2 regions of the Alcanivorax borkumensis SK2 genome follow, and region 1 is predicted to be linked to the other one. Evidence: predicted binding sites of a transcription regulator. Region 1 holds the regulator's gene; the other holds the start of a gene.

Region 1 (5,593 bases):
GTTGTTTTTCAATCATCGGTCATCTTGTGGTCGGAGGAGGTGGCTGCTTGCTGGGTTAGAGTTCCCTATGGCGGACCTGAAGGACAATGCCTTCTGCGCGCAGATTTTTTGCCAGCTGTTCGGTGATGAAGACGGAGCGATGGCGGCCGCCGGTGCAACCGATCGCCACGGTGACATAGCTGCGGTCGCTGTTGGCAAAGGCCGGTAGCCAGCGCACAACGAAATCGCCAATATCTTTGAGCATGTCGTGACTGGCCTGGTGCTGGCTAAGAAACTCGATAATGCAGTCATCCTTGCCGGTGAAAGGACGCAGGTCTGCATGCCAGTGAGGATTGGGCAGCACTCGCACATCGAACACAAGGTCGGCATCGGTGGGCAGGCCATTCTTGAAGCCAAAGGATTCCAGTTGCAATGACAGTGTGGCTTCACGGCGAGCTACCCGTTCACGCATGAGATTGCGCAGGGTGTGGACGTCATGGTTGCTGCTGTCGATGACTAGGTCGGCACGTTGGCGGATGTTGGCCAGTAGCTCACGTTCATGGCCGATGGCGTCGGCCAGAGAGCGTTGATCGGTGCCCAGTGGGTGGCGGCGACGGGTAGCGCTGAAGCGAGTAAGAAGAGTGTGATCATCCGCATCTAAGTAGATGATTTCGCTGCGAACCTGCTGTTCATTAAGTGCGTGAAGAATGTTGTCGAAGGCCAGTAACTGGGCGGGGAGGTTGCGAGCATCAATACCAACGGCGACCCGCTCAATTGGGGGGTCGCCTTCACTGAGTTGTTTTGCCAGGGTGGGTAGCATGCCGACTGGCAAGTTGTCGACGCAGTAAAAGCCTTGATCTTCCAGTGCCTGCAGCGCGGTGGTTTTCCCTGAACCGGAGCGCCCACTGATAATGGTGAGTTTCATGGTTGCACCGCTCGCGGGTGGCTCGCAGTATATTGGAACGCAAGACCGATAGGTGAGGACGTGTTTTGGATGCGCGGCATAATGCGCGAGAGCCTGCTGTGTTGCTTCATGATGCCAATCGTAACTCTGCCTCAGATTCTATCGCCGCCTGGTAGAGCTGCTGGTTGTCAATGCTGCGTCGCAGTTCTGTACGGTAAGTCTCGTCGTTGAACAGGGAGGCCAGATGGCTGAGGGTTTTGAGATGTTGTTCCGGGTTGTCCTGGGGGACGAGTAATACAAACACCAAATCCACAGGCTGACCGTCAACGGCGTCGAAATCAATGGGGGTTTCTAGTTTTAACAACAGGCCTACAGCCTGTTGGCAATGTCCTAGTCGACAATGAGGAATGGCAATGCCTTCGCCAATGCCCGTGGAGCCCAGTTTTTCCCGGGCGACCAGAGCGTCGAAGACTTCCTGCTCATTAAGGCTGCCACAGCTGGCAGCTGCCAGCTGTGCAACCTGGTCAAGCAGTTGTTTCTTGCTGCTGGCCTGCACGCCGTGATGGGTGCGGGCCAGAGTCAGTAGTTCGCGAACTCGCATAATTGTCGCTTTGGGTTAGTGACCGTGCTTGTGGCTGACGGCTTTTTCTTTGTGTTTAAGAATCTGACGATCCAATTTGTCCGTCAGTTTATCGATCGCAGCATACATGTCATCTGCCTCAGCGGTGGCAAAGACATCGGCCCCGGAAATATGAATTGTGGACTCGGCTTTGTGGCTTTTGGGTTCCGGGGAAAGAATCACCTGGATGCTGGTAATTTGGTCGAAATGGCGCTCAAGGCGGGAAAATTTATCTCCCACATAAGTGCGCAAGGCATCGGTAATTTCCAGGTGATGACCGCTGATATTAATTTGCATGGCTGGCTCCTTTACCTGTTTGAGAAACCCGGGATAAAGACCTTGTTTATTCAGCCTTTCAGGCTGGCCTCGCAAGGTTTTCCCCGCGTTCCTGGGTCCGTTCTGGCGCTCTACACTAAACGTTTACGGGCGCTAGAAGACGGTATTCTCATCGCTTCTCTGTATTTGGCGACGGTCCGGCGCGCTACATTGATTCCCTGCTCATTGAGCAAGCTCGCCAGCTTGTTATCACTGAGTGGCTTGCGGGGATTCTCTGCAGCGACCAGTTTCTTAATAATGGCACGAATAGCAGTGGAGGAACACTCACCGCCGCCGTCGGTTCCCACATGACTGGAAAAGAAATATTTCAGCTCAAAGACGCCGCGTGGTGTCATCATGTATTTCTGATTGGTGACCCGGCTGATGGTTGACTCATGCATTTCAACAGCATCGGCAATATCCGCCAAAACCAGGGGTTTCATGGCTTCATCGCCATAATCGAAGAACCCTTGTTGCACGTCCACGATGCGGGTGGCCACCTTGAGCAAAGTGTCGTGGCGGCTTTGCAGGCTCTTGATGAACCATTTCGCTTCTTGAACGCAATTGCGCAAATATTGCCCGTCTTCACCGCTGGTGGTACGGGCAATGCTCGCGTATTGCTGTTGCAGGTTGACCCGCGGAAGGACGTCGTCGTTTAGGCTCACCTGCCAGCGACCTTGATGTTGGCGGACGATCACGTCAGGAACGGCGTAGTCCACTTGAGGTTCGCCAATTTGCTCACCGGGGGCTGGGTCCAGGGTGCGCAGTAGGGATAAAGCCTCTAGAAGGACCTCTTCAGAGAGTTGAAGGGTGCGGCGCAGTGCGGTGTAATCGTGCTTTTCTAGTAGGTTCAGATGTTCCAGTAGGGCAGAGGCTTCGTCGCGCAATGGGGTGTCCGCTGGCAGTTGGCGCAGCTGGACGCCGAGGCAGTCAGCTAGGTTGACGCTGGCGACGCCCACCGGGTCGAACTGTTGCAACCGGTGCTGCACGGCAAGCACTTCATCGTGCTCCAGTTCGTCTCCTTCGGTGAGTAGGTCTGGCTGGGCATTCACCATGTCGACGATATCGCTTAGGGGGGCAGTGATGTAACCACGGTCGTCCAGGGACTCGATAATCGTTATGGCGATTATCCGGTCTACATCGCTCATGGGGGTGAGGTTTAGCTGCCAGAGCAAGTGGTCCTGTAAGTTGCCGGAAACGGCGTGTCGTTGCTGCCATTCGTCGGCATCGTCGGGGAGTGCGGCGCTGTTGCTGGTGCTCTGGCCGGAATAGACGTCATCCCATTCGGTTTCCACCTCGGGCTCGTCTTGTATCAGTTCTTCTAGGGCGTTATCACGGTCGGTGTCGAGCTCTTCATCCTGACGTTCTTCGTCATGCTCGGGGAGGGCATCGTCACCGAAATCGTCTGCCAATTCCAGCAGGGGGTTGCTCTCTACTGCTTGCTGGATTTCCTGGCGCAGGTCTAAAGTGGATAGCTGCAAGAGGCGAATGGCCTGCTGCAGCTGCGGTGTCATGGTGAGCTGCTGGCCAATTTGTAATTGTAGTGTGGGCTTCATACTGCTCAGTATTCTGCTAGTCCCCAAAAAACCCAGGATAGCAGTCTATCTACACGCTAAGCAATATTTGTGCCAGGTGAAACTGTGTGCTAGGGATGACCGCAAGTCACAATAGAAGAGAGGATTTGCGGCGGACCTTATAGTCTGAAATCGGCGCCCAGATAGACGTCTCGCACTTGTTGGTTGGCAAGGATAATATCCGCGTCACCGGAGGCGATGATGTGGCCAGCGCTGACGATATAAGCGGTGTCACAGATATCCAGGGTCTCGCGTACATTGTGGTCGGTGATTAAGACGCCGATGCCGCGTTCTTTGAGGTGGCGAATGATGCCTTTGATGTCGTTAACCGAGATGGGGTCAACGCCAGCAAAAGGTTCGTCCAGCAGAATGAAGTCAGGGTCTGTGGCCAAGCCTCGGGCGATTTCCGCGCGGCGGCGCTCGCCGCCGGACAGGCTCATCCCCAGCGAATCGCGGATGTGCCCGATGTGGAATTCCTTGAGCAGGCCTTCCATGCGCTCGTGGCGTTCTGCTTTGCTAAGCTCCTTGCGGGTTTCTAGGATGGCCATGATGTTCTCTTCCACCGTTAGACGGCGAAAGATACTGGCTTCTTGAGGCAGGTAGCCAATCCCCCGCTGGGCGCGACCGTGCATAGGCAGGTGGGTAATGTCCGTGTCGTTGATTTCAATGCGACCGGCATCGGCCTCCACTAGCCCAACAATCATGTAGAAGCAGGTGGTTTTGCCGGCCCCATTGGGCCCCAGTAGCCCGACAATTTGGCCGGCTTCTACATCCAGGGAAACGTCTTCGATAACCCGGCGACCCTTGTAGCTTTTTGCTAGGTGATGGGCGCGTAAATGGCTCATGGTGTGTTGGGCTCCGCCTTAGGTGATGCGCTGTCGCTGCCTTCACTTTGGGTGTCGTTTGGGTTGCTGTTATTCGCTTCAATATTCGCGTCGACAGGGGCATTGGTTGTCTGGTTTTCGGCGGGGATTACCAGCCGCACCCGTTGGTCACCTTCACTGCTGGCGTCCACTCGCTTGGAGTCTAGGCTGTATTCTACCTTGGCGCCCTCGAAAGTGTTGCCCTGGTGTTCGATGTAGGCATCGCCGGTCAGGACCAAGGTGCGAGCTTTAATATTGTAAACCAGATTTTCAGCGTGGGCGTTAAGGCCTTCACCCTCTTCCATGCGCACCGGGGTGCCGGTAGCTTCCACCCGAACCAGCTCGCTATTTTGGGTGAACATGCGCATTTCATCGGCAAACAGTTTGCGCTTGCCTTGAATCAGTTCCACGTTGCCGCTGTACACGCCGCTGCCGGCACTCTGCTCGAAACGACCGTTGTCTGCCGTGACCTGGATCGTGCCTTCCATGGGGGCGGCCTGAACGCCCAAGGGGAAAGCTATAAGCAATGCCAGTACGGCGAGATTGCAGGTGCTATGAAGCCGGTGCTTCAAATTCACTCTTTACTCCTTGTTTTAGTTCCAGAACGCCCTTGTTGAGATCTGCTTCCAGGGCGCCAGCACGGGTCTGGCCGGAGTCAAACCGCATTTCTACGTCGCCGGGGGTGGTGGCGATGTTAGTGTCGCTGTTGAAATGCAGTTCTTCTGTATTCACGGTCATTTTCTGGATCGGATTATTCACATTGACCTTGCCAAGAAAAGAGATCAGGTCGCCGTCTTCTTGCACGATGCCTTGCTCGCTAGTGATGGTCCAGCTGCCTTTGTCGTTGGCCATGATCAGTACTGGGGCTTGCATCTTGGTGAGCGGATTGTGGTCGAACTGCACTAAACTGTCCGCAGTTAAGTGGTACTGCAGGCTACCATCTTTTTCGCTGAAGGCTCGCGCGCTAACCTGGTCAGCAATGATTGCCGGTGCCATAGCCACCGCATTGTCTTGGCCAGGCAGAGCGCTGTCCCACTCGTGCAGGGTCATCAGCATCACCAGCCCCAGCAGCAGAATGCCGGTGGCACTTAATAGCCCCTGACGTTTCATGCCGGGCTCCGCAGGGCAAGAATGGCGTCACAGATTTCCCGTACCGCACCCTCTCCACCGCGACGGACAGTGATGTGATTTGCCGCATTTTTGGCGCAGTCGTGGGCGTTGTTTGGGGCAAAACTCAGTTGCGCCCAGAGCAAGGCACTAACGTCAGGTTCGTCGTCACCAGCGTAGCCGGTTTCACTGGCGCGCATGTTCAGCGAGTCAGCCAGAGCTTCCAAGGCGA
Region 2 (5,593 bases), 860 kb from region 1:
TGTTAAAACGTGTCTGGAGGTGGGCCGCATCAGCGTGAATGGTGTCGACATGATCTCCTAGAATGACGACGGAAAAACGGGAGCAAAAGAACAGCGCCGGGCACAAAAAGTGCCAAGTATGGCCATAAGAATGACCGCGCACTGGGTGCTGGCCTGTGACGGGCTCAGATCATCATACCCAACCATCAACGCCGTGACTTTCAGGAACAGCGCGCGAAATCCAGCCGTAGAGACGGCTAAAGACTGAACAACACGCGGCAGAACCAGGTTTTCAGGTAGGCGGTTTCTGCAATGGCCGGGTGCACAGGATGGTCCGGCCCTTGCCCCTCATAACCCACCACCTGAATACTGCGGTCAATATGGCGAGCGCTGCTATGCACCACCTCAAGCAAGCGCTCTGCAGGCATATGCATAGAACAAGAGGCTGATACCAGGTACCCACCCGGCTTTACTAATCGCATGGCCAGCTCATTAATGGCGTGGTAACCGGCCAAGCCGTTCTTGAAATCTTTCTTGCGCTTGATAAACGCTGGCGGATCCAGAACTACCAAATCGTATTTTTCACCGTCAGCGATCAATTGCTTCATAGCCGCAAAAGCATCGCCCTGAATGCTCCCCACGGTATCGGCAACACCGTTCAGCTGCGCATTACGGTGCACATAATCCGTGGCGATTTCGGAACCATCCACACACGTCACCGATTCCGCCCCGGCCAATGCCGCTTGCACGCCCCAACCGCCACAATAACTGAACACATCCAACACACGAGCACCTTTGGCCAGCGCCTGCATTTTCTGGCGAGCAGCTCGGTGGTCATAGAACCAGCCGGTCTTTTGCCCTTCCGCTAAGGGCGCCACAAAAGCCGCACCATTTTCAGTGAGGCTGATTTCATCCAACAACTCGCCTTTCAACGCCTTGGTATAACGGTCTAAGCCTTCAAATTCACGGGCAACGGCTTCGTTCTTGGCGATAATATGGGTTGGCGCCAGCACCGCATCCAGGGCACTAACAATCACGTCAAGGTGGGCTTCCATGGCACCGGAACCGGTCTGCACCACCAGCACATCGTTGAAGCGATCCACCACTAGGCCGGGTAGACCATCTGCTTCGCCGTAAATCAACCGGTAGCAGGCATCGTCAAACAGTTGTTCCCGCAAGGTCAGCGCTTGCTCAATACGCTTTTTGAAAAAGCTACGCGACAGCGCCTGCTTCACATCACGGCTATACAGACGCGCCGCAATCAATGAATGCGGGCTAAGCAGGGCGCGCCCCAACGGTTTGCCACGGCTATCTTCCAGTACACAAGTACCGGCAGACAAATCCTTAAGCGGGGTATGTCGGGTATCAATCTCGTTGGCATAAACCCACAAGTGGCCCGCTTTCAGGCGACGTTCTTCATTTTTACGCAGGCGAATAACGGTTGGTTCAGTCATGGTGCACACATACTGCTGGCCGGAAAGGGAGCGATGATAGCATAGGGGAGGAATGGCACGGTCAACCACTGCGCAGTGCTGCGCACAAAAACACAAAGCGGCACTGGCAAGAAACGCCTATAGCCGCATTGTAGAAAACGCAAAAATCCGCCACTCACAAAAAAGCCCCGACCAACCGGCCGGGGCTTTTTTGTTGCATGACGCGTGTTGCTTGCTGCGCCTCTTATTAACCCTTAACAAACTCAGGGTAGGCTTCCATACCGCAGTCCGCGATATCCATGCCTTCGTACTCTTCTTCCTCGCTAACGCGGATACCCATTACCACTTTCAGGATGCCCCATACCACCAGGCTTGCAACGAACACCCAAGCAAAGATAGTCACTGCACCGATCAGCTGACCAGAGAAGCTTGCGCCACCATCGTCGGTCAGCGGGTTGGTGATCGGAACCAGCATCAAGCCGAGGAAACCAACTACACCATGCACGGAGATCGCACCCACCGGATCATCGATCTTCATCTTGTCCAGAGTCAGGATGCTAAATACAACCAGCACGCCACCCAAGGCACCGAACAGGGTTGCCTGCAAAGCAGTCGGGGTAGAGGGCTCCGCAGTGATCGCCACCAGCCCTGCCAAGGCGCCGTTAAGCAGCATGGTCAGGTCGGCTTTGCCGAACAAGATGCGACCAACAATCAGCGCAGCAATGGCACCACCGGCAGCAGCCGCGTTAGTGTTCATGAACACAACCGCCACCGCGTTGGAGTCACCGACACTGGACGTTGCCAGCACAGAGCCACCATTGAAACCGAACCAGCCCAACCACAGGATGAAGGTACCCAGTGCGGCCAATGGCAGGTTAGAACCCGGGATGGCGTGTACTTCACCGTTCGGGCCATATTTGCCTTTTCGTGCGCCCAACAGCAGAACACCAGCCAAGGCAGCAGCCGCACCCGCCATGTGAACGATGCCGGAACCGGCGAAGTCAGAGAAGCCCTGGTCGCCCAAGTTATACAAACCGAACACATCCGCACCACCCCACGTCCAGGAGCCTTCCAGCGGATAGATAATGCCGGTCATAACAACCGCGAAGATCAAGAATGCCCACAACTTCATCCGTTCTGCCACCGCACCAGATACGATGGACATGGCCGTTGCGACAAACACAACCTGGAAGAAGAAATCAGCAGATGGTGCGTAGGTAGCCGCTTCTTCTGCGCCAGCAACCCCGTCGCCCACAATCCCAGAAAGGAAAATAGCACCGTCATACATGATCGCGTAACCGCACACCATGTACATGATGCTGGCGATGGCAAACAGGGCCACGTTTTTGGTGAGAATTTCCGTGGTGTTCTTGGCGCGCACCAGGCCCGCTTCGAGCATGGCAAAGCCGGCAGCCATCCACATAACTAGCGCGCCACAGATAAGGAAATAAAACGTATCCAGCGCGTATTTCAATTCAAAAATTTGGTTTTCCACAATGCAACCCTCCGAAAATGGAAGCGTGTTCTCTTAAAGCCCTGGCATGGGTCAATTCAAAACACGGTAAAACTTAAATCGCGTCCTCGCCGGTTTCACCGGTACGGATGCGAATCGCTTGCTCAAGGGAGGTAACGAAGATTTTGCCGTCACCAATTTTGCCGGTATTAGCGGCTTTCGCGATGGCTTCAATCACTTGGTCCAAGCTCGACTCGGCGATGGCCACTTCGATTTTTACCTTGGGCAAGAAATCCACCACGTACTCGGCACCCCGGTACAGCTCGGTGTGACCTTTCTGACGCCCAAAGCCTTTCACTTCAGTAACAGTGATGCCCTGCACGCCAATCTCGGAGAGTGCTTCACGCACGTCATCCAATTTGAACGGCTTAATTACGGCAGTAACCAATTTCATTTTTTTCTCCTCAGCTTTCACCGCGTCCGGTGACGTCCGTTTCTCTTCGAGCCCCGTTATGGTTCCCGATCCACATCTTGCGCGAACGCTCTGACCCAATTAGTGCACGACCCATGCCAGTTTTAAAAAATCATGCTTTATCAGTCACTTGCATCACAGCCTGGATTCATCATCCAGCCCAAGCGCGCCATTATAGCGCACCACAATGGGGCAGGATCCAGGTTGGTGCAGAATGTCTGCCTGAGCAACCCGGTGCCTCACCCCCGCACACCGTGCTACCATCCGCGCATCATTACAAGGACGCCGTTGTTATGCCTGATCAACCCTTCATCGACCGCCTTATGGCCGACATCAGCCGCCGCCTGCCTACTGACCTGGGCGGGTTGCGTAGCGAAGTAGAACGCAACGTACGCGGCGTGCTGGCAGAAACCGTCAGCCGGCTGGATCTGATTACCCGTGAAGAGTTCGATATCCAGCAGCAAGTATTGCTGCGCACCCGCGAAAAACTGGAAGCGCTGGAGAAACAGGTAGCCGAACTGGAAAAAGCACAGGACGCCTGAACTACAGCACACTTTCACTGTGGAAGCTTGCCTGCAAGCGCCCCCGGCTGCAGCCATCGCTTGGTGCGCCCAGCCCTTTTCCTACAGCCAGCATCTACACCAGCCTACAGGCACCCTGACCCCCACCCCGTACACTGCTTCACAGCCCATTGAATTTGTGAGGTATCGTGACGCATGCGCTGCTATACAGCCGGGCACCGGTAGGTATTGAAGCCCGCACCGTGCGGGTGGAAACCCATCTAGCTCCGGGTTTGCCGGCATTTACTATTGTCGGATTGGGCGATACCGCGGTACGCGAGAGCCGCGACCGAGTACGCTCTGCGCTGGTTAACAGCGGCTTCGATTTTCCCCAGCGGCGCATCACCGTGAGCTTGGCACCGGCGGATTTACCCAAGGACGGCGGTCGCTTCGACCTACCCATCGCGCTGGGTATTTTGCTGGCCAGCGGCCAATTGGGTCGCATCGACACAGACCCATTCGAATTTATTGGCGAACTCTCCCTGAACGGTTCCCTTAGCCCGGTCCCGGCTATGCTTCCCTGTGCCCTGGCTTGCCAATCCACCGGCCGCACCCTGATCGTCCCCCGTGACAACGCCGACGAAGCGGCCCTCGCCGGGGCCGGCACCATCGCCGCCGACCAACTCGCACACGTTGCTGCCCACCTGGCCGGGCAAACGCCGTTGCCGCTGCACCACTGTGACGCGCCACTGGCTGGGGTCTATCAAGGTGGCTGCCTCTCGGAGATCCGCGGCCAAGCCCACGCTAAACGGGTGCTGGAGATTGCCGCAGCTGGCGGACATTCCATGTTGCTCTGCGGACCGCCTGGTGCCGGCAAGAGCATGCTGGCATCCCGCTTACCCGGGCTGGTGCCGCCACTGAACCCGAACCAGGCACTGGAAGTGGCCGCGATTTACTCTCTACGCCAGCCTCGTGACAGCAGCCTGTTTCATCAACGGCCTTACCGAGCCCCGCACCACACCGCGTCAGCAACCGCACTGGTAGGCGGCGGCAGCTACCCGCGACCAGGTGAAATATCCTTGGCCCACCACGGCATTCTGTTTCTGGATGAATTACCGGAATTCGACCGACGGGTATTGGAGGTCTTGCGCGAACCGCTGGAAACCGGTGAAGTCAGCATTGCCCGCGCCGCCCAGCAGCTCACCTTCCCTGCCCGCTTCCAGTTGATTGCGGCGATGAACCCATGCCCCTGTGGTTATTTGGGTGATCCTGAAAAAAGTTGTGGCTACCGCTGTGAAAAAGCCAAACGCTATCAGAGCAAACTGTCCGGCCCGTTGCTGGATCGCATTGATCTGCACCTGGACGTGCCCGCCGTGGATGCCAGCGAACTTCTAGGAGATAAGCAGGGAGAGGCCAGCCACACGGTCCGCGAACGGGTTAAAGAAGCTTGGCGCCTGCAATGGTTGCGGCAAAAGCAACTGAACCGAGAACTAAAAAACGACCAGTTGGAGCCTATGCTGCGCTCTCACCGTGATTGGTTAGCCGGCGTCATGCAGCGGCTGGGGTTGTCCGCTCGTGCCCTGCACCGCAGTGCACGGGTGGCGCGAACCATTGCCGACCTGCAGGGTAGCGACAACGTGGAGCGGGACCACCTTCGCGAAGCGCTAAGTTACCGGCAAAACCTTCAGCAAAAACAGAGCTCCTAACGCCCCTTTACGAAACGTCGCTACCGTACTGACGGCCAAAGCAGAAATTT

Evidence for each region. The regulator sigma-54, encoded in region 1, starts transcription at its own class of promoters, with help from an activator protein. The targets are predictions, from matches to a motif close to TGGCACNNNNNTTGCTNT.
Region 2: glnK (P-II family nitrogen regulator) is a predicted target of sigma-54. The motif match lies at 3,421-3,438, and genes of this name have one in related genera.

What each region holds. Positions count from the first base shown of each region.
Region 1 covers NC_008260.1:608,947-614,539, forward strand. The annotation lists gene ABO_RS02845 (HPr family phosphocarrier protein) at 1-16, opposite strand, end outside; gene rapZ (RNase adapter RapZ) at 56-904, opposite strand; gene ptsN (PTS IIA-like nitrogen regulatory protein PtsN) at 1,011-1,484, opposite strand; gene hpf (ribosome hibernation-promoting factor, HPF/YfiA family) at 1,500-1,799, opposite strand; gene ABO_RS02865 (RNA polymerase factor sigma-54) at 1,910-3,373, opposite strand; gene lptB (LPS export ABC transporter ATP-binding protein) at 3,511-4,236, opposite strand; gene lptA (lipopolysaccharide transport periplasmic protein LptA) at 4,233-4,832, opposite strand; gene lptC (LPS export ABC transporter periplasmic protein LptC) at 4,807-5,364, opposite strand; gene ABO_RS02885 (KdsC family phosphatase) at 5,361-5,593, opposite strand, start outside.
Region 2 covers NC_008260.1:2,866,484-2,872,076, forward strand. The annotation lists gene ABO_RS12915 (class I SAM-dependent rRNA methyltransferase) at 237-1,433, opposite strand; gene ABO_RS12920 (ammonium transporter) at 1,660-2,907, opposite strand; gene glnK (P-II family nitrogen regulator) at 2,981-3,319, opposite strand; gene ABO_RS12930 (accessory factor UbiK family protein) at 3,631-3,879, shown strand; gene ABO_RS12935 (YifB family Mg chelatase-like AAA ATPase) at 4,047-5,543, shown strand.